Regions from separate parts of the Mesorhizobium sp. 10J20-29 genome, predicted to be linked through region 3. Evidence: predicted binding sites of a transcription regulator. Region 3 holds the regulator's gene; each other region holds the start of a gene.
The links. The regulator LexA, encoded in region 3, represses DNA repair genes until DNA is damaged. The targets are predictions, from matches to a motif close to TGTTCNNNNTGTGTTCNG.
Positions count from the first base shown of each region.

Region 1: a site for LexA is predicted at 1,418-1,435, ahead of ACT2BZ_RS14205 (cytoplasmic protein). Genes of this name have one in related genera too.
Region 2: a site for LexA is predicted at 1,405-1,422, ahead of ACT2BZ_RS13435 (PA0069 family radical SAM protein). Genes of this name have one in related genera too.

Region 1 is NZ_CP199156.1:2,980,334-2,982,598, forward strand. It holds gene mnhG (monovalent cation/H(+) antiporter subunit G) at 1-220, shown strand, start outside; gene ACT2BZ_RS14200 (MucR family transcriptional regulator) at 493-921, shown strand; gene ACT2BZ_RS14205 (cytoplasmic protein) at 932-1,282, opposite strand; gene ACT2BZ_RS14210 (IS1595 family transposase) at 1,532-2,265, shown strand, end outside.
Region 2 is NZ_CP199156.1:2,812,209-2,814,473, forward strand. It holds gene ACT2BZ_RS13430 (ribonuclease HII) at 1-30, opposite strand, end outside; gene ACT2BZ_RS13435 (PA0069 family radical SAM protein) at 176-1,330, opposite strand; gene ACT2BZ_RS13440 (glycosyltransferase) at 1,492-2,001, shown strand; gene ACT2BZ_RS13445 (BA14K family protein) at 2,095-2,265, shown strand, end outside.
Region 3 is NZ_CP199156.1:4,075,729-4,077,993, reverse strand. It holds gene ACT2BZ_RS19530 (ComEC/Rec2 family competence protein) at 1-783, shown strand, start outside; gene lexA (transcriptional repressor LexA) at 777-1,493, opposite strand; gene ACT2BZ_RS19520 (molybdopterin molybdotransferase MoeA) at 1,602-2,265, opposite strand, start outside.

The sequences.
Region 1 (2,265 bases), 1.1 Mb from region 3:
GGCGCTGCAGTCGAACGATGCCGCCATTGCCCTGCGGGCTCTGGCCGGCATCCTGTTTTTCTTGCTGACGGTCCCGATTTCCTCGCACCTGCTGGCCAAGGCCGCTCATGGCGCGGGATACAACTTGTGGGAACACTCGAAGCGCGACGACCTGACGATAGCCGAAGAAAAGGCGCGCCGCGCGAAGCCCGCTGCGGGCACGAAAACGCCCGACAACTAGCTGAAGATACCCCCGCGTAATCGCTTGGCATTTGTGACGTACAAACACTTGATAGATGCAATCAGCGGGAAGACTGATCCGGTATATATACTCCTGCGTACAAATTTTGCTGTAGAAAAAGTCGCTATAGCGAATTGACTTACTTCTGCCCTGGCTTCATTGATATATAGCGACACGAATCGCAGGTGAATTCCTGTGAAAAAAATCGTGCGTTGCCCCGTTCGAGAACAATGGGGCGATCAAATTGAAACTTAGTTGGGGCATGAAAAAAAATGGAAACATCGGAAGCACCTGCCAAGAACAGCGAGATGCTGATCGAGCTGACGGCAGACGTCGTGGCAGCCTATGTCAGCAACAATCCGGTTCCGGCCGGAGACCTTCCTAATCTGATCGCCGAGATTCACGCTGCTCTCGGGCGTGTGGGCGGCGCAGCCGAGGCACCGCCGGCCGACAAGCAGAAGCCTGCGGTAAACCCGAAGCGCTCGGTGCATGACGAGTACATCGTCTGCCTCGAGGACGGAAAGCGCTTCAAGTCTCTCAAGCGCCACCTGATGACGCATTACGGCCTGACGCCCGATCAGTATCGCGAGAAGTGGGGCCTCGACGCAAACTATCCGATGGTTGCACCGACTTATGCCGCGGCTCGTTCGCAACTGGCCAAGAAGATGGGCCTCGGGCGCAAGCGCAAGGCGGCAAAATAGGCATCACTGCCTAACCGGATCTGCAGCGGCGCCTCCTGGCGCCGTTGCCATTTTCACGGCCCCGTTTCGACGGTTTCCCGGGCCCGGCGGTGCCGCGCAGCGTGTCGAGGGCCTGCTTCAGGGCGATGTGCCGGTTGAGGTCGTAGCTCCAGTGCCGGCGCATGCCGCGCTGGCGCTCCCGCTCGACGGCCCGTTCCAGCCGCAGGACGATCTGGGCGCGCAGGTCGGGCGGCGCGGCAAGCGCTGCGGCCATGTCGAAGTGGCAGGCGATCTGCAGCGCCGCCATCTGACGCGCCATCGTCGCTTCGGCCCGCTTGCCTTCCAGGAATTCGGTCACCTGTCGCCCAAGGCCGTTCGTCATGCGTTTCTTGTCCGTGTGCATGGCCGGACTATGCGGTCGGCGGCTCCGGCGTGGACAAGTTCACGCGCGGCCACGAATTGTTCCGCCAACAACCTTAAGGAAAACAGGAGTTTGGGTTGCTTCCGCAACGCCGAGCGTTCTTTCTTTGTTCACAGTTGGCCCTGGCCCGGATATAAGAACTTATTCCGCATATTATACTTGACGTACCCAAACGGATGGTTTAGGTTGATTCCATAAGGAGTTAGACCGATGTCCGTGCTTTCAGACCGCCACTTTCACGACGAAGCCGCCGCCTACCGGTTTGTAGAGGCCAGGATTTGGCCGAACGGCCCGGTATGCCCGCATTGCGGCTGCATGGACCGTATCAGCGCCATGAAGGGCAAGAGCACCCGCATCGGCGCCTACAAGTGCTACGATTGCCGAAAGCCCTTCACCGTGAAGATCGGCACCATCTTTGAGGCCAGCCACGTCAAAATGAACCTGTGGCTACAGGCGATTTTCCTTATGGCTTCGTCCAAGAAGGGCATTTCGAGCAACCAGCTTCACCGCACCCTTGGCGTGACCCTGAAAACCGCATGGTTCATGTCTCACCGTATTCGTGAGGCAATGCGCGACGGCAACCTTGGCCCGCTCGGTGGCGAGGGTCAGGTTGTCGAGGCCGACGAAACCTATTTCGGTTCGAAGGCTGAAAGGCGCACCACCAAGACCAGCGGCGAACCCTTCACCAAGAAGGGCCGTTCGGGTCCGTCGAACAAGCGCGCCGTGCTTGGCCTTATAGAGCGCGGCGGTTCGGTGCGCACCTTCCATGTCGCACAGGCCACCAAGATCAATGTTGCCGAACTGGTGACCGACAACGTTGCCCGCGAAAGCACCCTCTATACCGACGAAAGCCGTCTCTACACCGGCATGGCCGATCACTTCACCGCTCATGAGTCGGTGCGTCATTCGGCCAAGGAGTATGTTCGGGGTGTGGTTCATTCCAA
Region 2 (2,265 bases), 1.3 Mb from region 3:
GGGCGGAGAATCAGGACGCGTGCGAGCCATGGTGCGGCGATGCTCGCATCGGTCCCGATTCTCCGCAAGGCCTTCCCGGCCGGCGAGGGGGGCTGGCGGGTCGGGGAGGCGCCGTCGGGCAGCCGGGGGGAGCGGCCGGACGGATGGGGCGGAACGCTGGCGTTCCGTGTGTGTGCTAGAGCAGCATCAGCTGCTCGGCGCCCTTCTTGGCCTGCACGAACAGGTCGGTCCGCAGCGGCGTCTTGCGCGCGTTGAGCCCGAGCCTGCGGGCTGCGATCTCGAAGCGACGGCCGATCTGCCAGGCATAGGGCCCGCTGCCCTTCATGCGCTTGCCCCATTCGGCGTCGTAATCCTTGCCGTCACGCATCGAGCGCACCAGCGACATCACGTGCCGGTAGCGGTCGGGGTAGTGACGCAGCAGCCAGTCCTTGAAGATCGGGCTGACCTCAAGCGGCAGGCGCAGTATGACGTATCCCGCGTCGAGCGCGCCGGCGGCGCGTGCAGCGTCGAGAATGCGCTCGATCTCCGGGTCGGTCAGGCCCGGAATGATCGGCGCCACCATGACCGAGGTCGGGATTCCGGCGTCGCTGAGCTCGCGGATCGTCTCCAGGCGCCTGGTCGGGGTCGCAGCGCGCGGCTCCATCGTGCGGGCCAGCTTGCGGTCGAGTGTCGTAACTGACAGCGCCACCTTGGCGAGGCCCTTCTCGGCCATGCGCGCCAGGATGTCGATGTCGCGCGTCACCAGCGCGGATTTTGTAACGATGCCGACCGGATGGTTGCGCGCCTCGAGCACCTCGAGGATCTCGCGCATGATGCGCCAGCGCTTCTCCACCGGCTGGTAGGGATCGGTGTTGGTACCGATGGCGATGGTGCGCGGCTGGTAGCCTTCCTTGGAGAGCTCCTTGTCGAGCAGCTTCGCGGCATCCGGCTTGGCGAACAGCTTCGATTCGAAATCCACACCGGCCGACAGGCCCATGTAGCTGTGTGTCGGGCGGGCAAAGCAATAGACACAGCCATGCTCGCATCCGCGATAGGGGTTGATCGAACGATCGAAGGAAATGTCCGGCGATTCGTTGCGGGTGATGATGGTGCGCGGCTTCTCGACCTGCACGTCGGTCTTGAAGGGCGGCAGGTCCTCGAAGGAATTCCAGCCGTCGTCGAACACGTCGCGGCTTACCGGCTCGAAGCGGCCGCTCGGGTTGATGCCTGCGGCGCGACCGCGATTGCGCTCGGGTCGCACCCTGATTCCGCTCTGCTCGATCATCGCATTAGCCATCTCGGCCCTTCCGGCTCCGAAAGCTGCAATGTCTGCGCGTGTGATCTGTTCCATCCTGGCTCTCTCCCAAGGCATCTCGGCGGGCCTGCGAATCGGCGTTTTCATGAAACTATTCCTATTTTGAGAAAGAGAACAAAGCAAGAACTTTGTGATGCAGACGGCGAATGCGGACCCGGCAACTGGCGCTGCGCGGCAGTTTCGGCTATTCGGCGTGCATGCTTAGCGTGTTGATCGAGACCCGGAACGACGAGGACGGATTGGCCCAGACGCTGGCGTCGCTGATCAGCGGCGCTATCGAAGGCGTGGTGCGTGAAGTGATCGTCTGCGACAACGGATCGACCGACCAGACCGGCAAGGTCGCCGACCATGCCGGCTGCAGCTACATCAGCGGCGGCATCGCGGCAGGTGTGCGCCAGGCCAAGGGCGACTGGCTGCTGCTTGTGGAGCCTGGTGCGCGTCTTGTCGAGGGCTGGATGGAGGGTGTCGTCGCCCATACCGCACTGCAAAAGATGCCGGCCCGCTTCTCGCGCTCCAAGATCGGCCGCGCGCCCTTCCTGTCGCGGGTGTTCTCCGGCAACCGCGCGCTGTCGGACGGGCTGGTCATCACCAAGAGCCAGGCTTCTGCCCTGGTTCGCAGGGCGGCCAGCGCCGAGGCCCTGGCGCGCGGCCTCGCCTCGCGTCGCCTGGCGTCGGAAATCCGTGTCGCGCCGAGCCGCAAGGCCTGACCCTTAGGCTTTCGTTAAGTCTTCCGGCACTTGCGGCGGAACGCATCGCTGCGGCCAGCTATTCTTGGCGTGAGTTTCAGCCGGAGGACCGCCATGTCACGCCTTGCCCTGTTCGCGCCGCTCGCCCTGGTTACCCTGGCGACGCCCGCTGTCGCCCACGACAGCGTCGCCGTCAGCGTCCAGGTCGACGTCGCAGGTCATCATCGCTCCCACGAGGCGCCCGCATGGGTGCAGCCGACCGGGCCGCAGATCTATTACGGCCGG
Region 3 (2,265 bases):
TCGGGGCTGTCCGTGACGCTGCTGACGGCCGCTCTGGTCATCGCGACGGTTTGCACGACCTGGCTGCGGGCGGCCGCGGTCCCGCTGCTGCTCGCCGGCCTGCTGACGCTGCCCGGACAGGCGCCGGACCTGCTTGTCTCGGAAGATGGGCGCCTGGTCGGACTGGACGCTGGCAACGCCGGAATGGCGGTCAACCGGACGCGACCGAACGCGTTCACAACGGAAAACTGGCAGCGCGCCATGCTGGCGGGCGCCATCGTCGGACCGGTTGTTGCGAAGGATGCGCCGGCAAGCGTTGCCGGGCTGGTCGAACAGCTTGCCGGACAGCCGAATGGGACGCAGGGTTTCGTGTGCAGCGAAAGGGCATGCGCGGCACGACACGCGTCTGGCGCCATAATCGTGCATGCGAAGGACCCGTCCGGCGCCTCGGAAGCCTGCGGGTTGGCGCGTGTCGTGGTGATCGACGACGCGACGGTGCGGGATCCCTGCCGCAGCAGCGATGTCCTTGTTGTCGGCAAGCGCGATCTGGCGCAGTTGGGCAGCGCGGCGGTGACGTTCGGGTCCAGGGCAGACGGCAACGAAGCGTCGAACAGCGAAGCCGCAACCGGGGAGAATTTTGCGCCGACCGTGGAGATTGAATTCGCGATCAAGCGACCTTACCGCCCCTGGCATGTGCAACGACGCTATTCGCGCGAGGCGAGGGGACTGGCGCCTTACAGCCGGACCAGGCCGGCGGCGGCAGAAGGCGCGTCAGCCGACAGCCGGAACGATCCGGATCAGTAGCGTCGGATCAGGCCGACAAGCTTGCCCTGCACGCGGACCCGGTCCGGACCGAAGATGCGCGTCTCGTAGGCCGGGTTGGCGGCCTCCAGCGCAATCGAGGCGCCCTTGCGGCGGAACCGCTTGAGCGTCGCTTCCTCGTCGTCGACCAGCGCCACGATGATCTCACCCGGATTGGCGGTGTCGGCGTTGCGGATGATGACCGTGTCGCCGTCGAAGATGCCGGCCTCGATCATCGAATCGCCGCGCACCTCGAGTGCGTAGTGACTGCCGCCCGAAATCATCTCCGGCGGGACCATGATCGCGTGAGTCTGGTGCTGGATGGCGTCGATCGGCACGCCGGCCGCGATGCGGCCCATCACTGGGACGGAAACGCCAGCGGAGGAATCGTCGTCGTTGCTGGCCGAACGATCGCGCGCGTCGGGCTTCGGCTTGCCGAGGCTGCCCTGGATGACGCTTGGCGAGAACTTGCGCGCCGCATTCAGGCCAGGCGCGATGGAATCGGGCAGGCGAAGCACTTCAAGCGCGCGGGCGCGGTTGGGCAGGCGGCGGATGAAGCCGCGCTCTTCGAGAGCGGTGATGAGGCGATGGATCCCCGACTTCGACGCCAGATCAAGAGCATCCTTCATCTCGTCGAAGGAGGGAGGGATGCCGGCTTCCTTCAACCGCTCATGGATGAAGAGAAGAAGATCGTGTTGCTTGCGCGTCAGCATTCGCATGTCCCCCGGGAATCAAAACCCAAACAAAACCAGAACAAACACTATCTGTTCCAGTTGTGTTCCGCAACCGTTTAAATTTTAATGAATCTGTTGATGGTTTGTTCAGCGTAACGGGATGATGCGGCAGGGGTCGCCGGCTCGGGCTGGCGGGGCGAAGGGCGCGCGGATCAACAGGCAATCGGCGTCGGCGAGAACCTTCAGCATCGCAGAATCCTGGGCTGCGAAAGGCGTGACGGCGATTGCCGTGGCGCTCCGCTCCATGCTTGCTCGCACATAATCCTGGCGCAGGTCGTTGGCCGGCATGTCGACGGCCAACGTTGCTGCCACCGTGTCGTCGAGCACCGGCCGGCCGCCGAGGCGCAAAAGCAGGGGCTTGAGGAACAGGTGCGAGCAGACGAGACTTGCGACCGGATTGCCGGGCAGGCCAAGGCAGCGCGTGCTGCCCAGCAGCCCGTACATGAGCGGCTTGCCCGGCCGCATGGCGATCTTCCAGAAGCCGAGTTCCATGCCGAGGCCAACCAGTACGCGATGCACGAGATCATGGTCGCCGACGGACGCGCCGCCGAGCGTCACGACGACATCGGCGCCGGCGGCAATCGCCCTGGCGACCGTCGCCTCGATCAGGTCGAGGCGGTCGGGCACGATGCCGAGGTCGAGAACGTCGGCGCCGGCCTGGCGGGCAATGGCGCCGACGCCAAAGGAATTGGAGGCGATGATCTGGTCCGGCCCGGTCGTGCTGCCAGGCGGCAGGAGTTCGTCGCCGGTT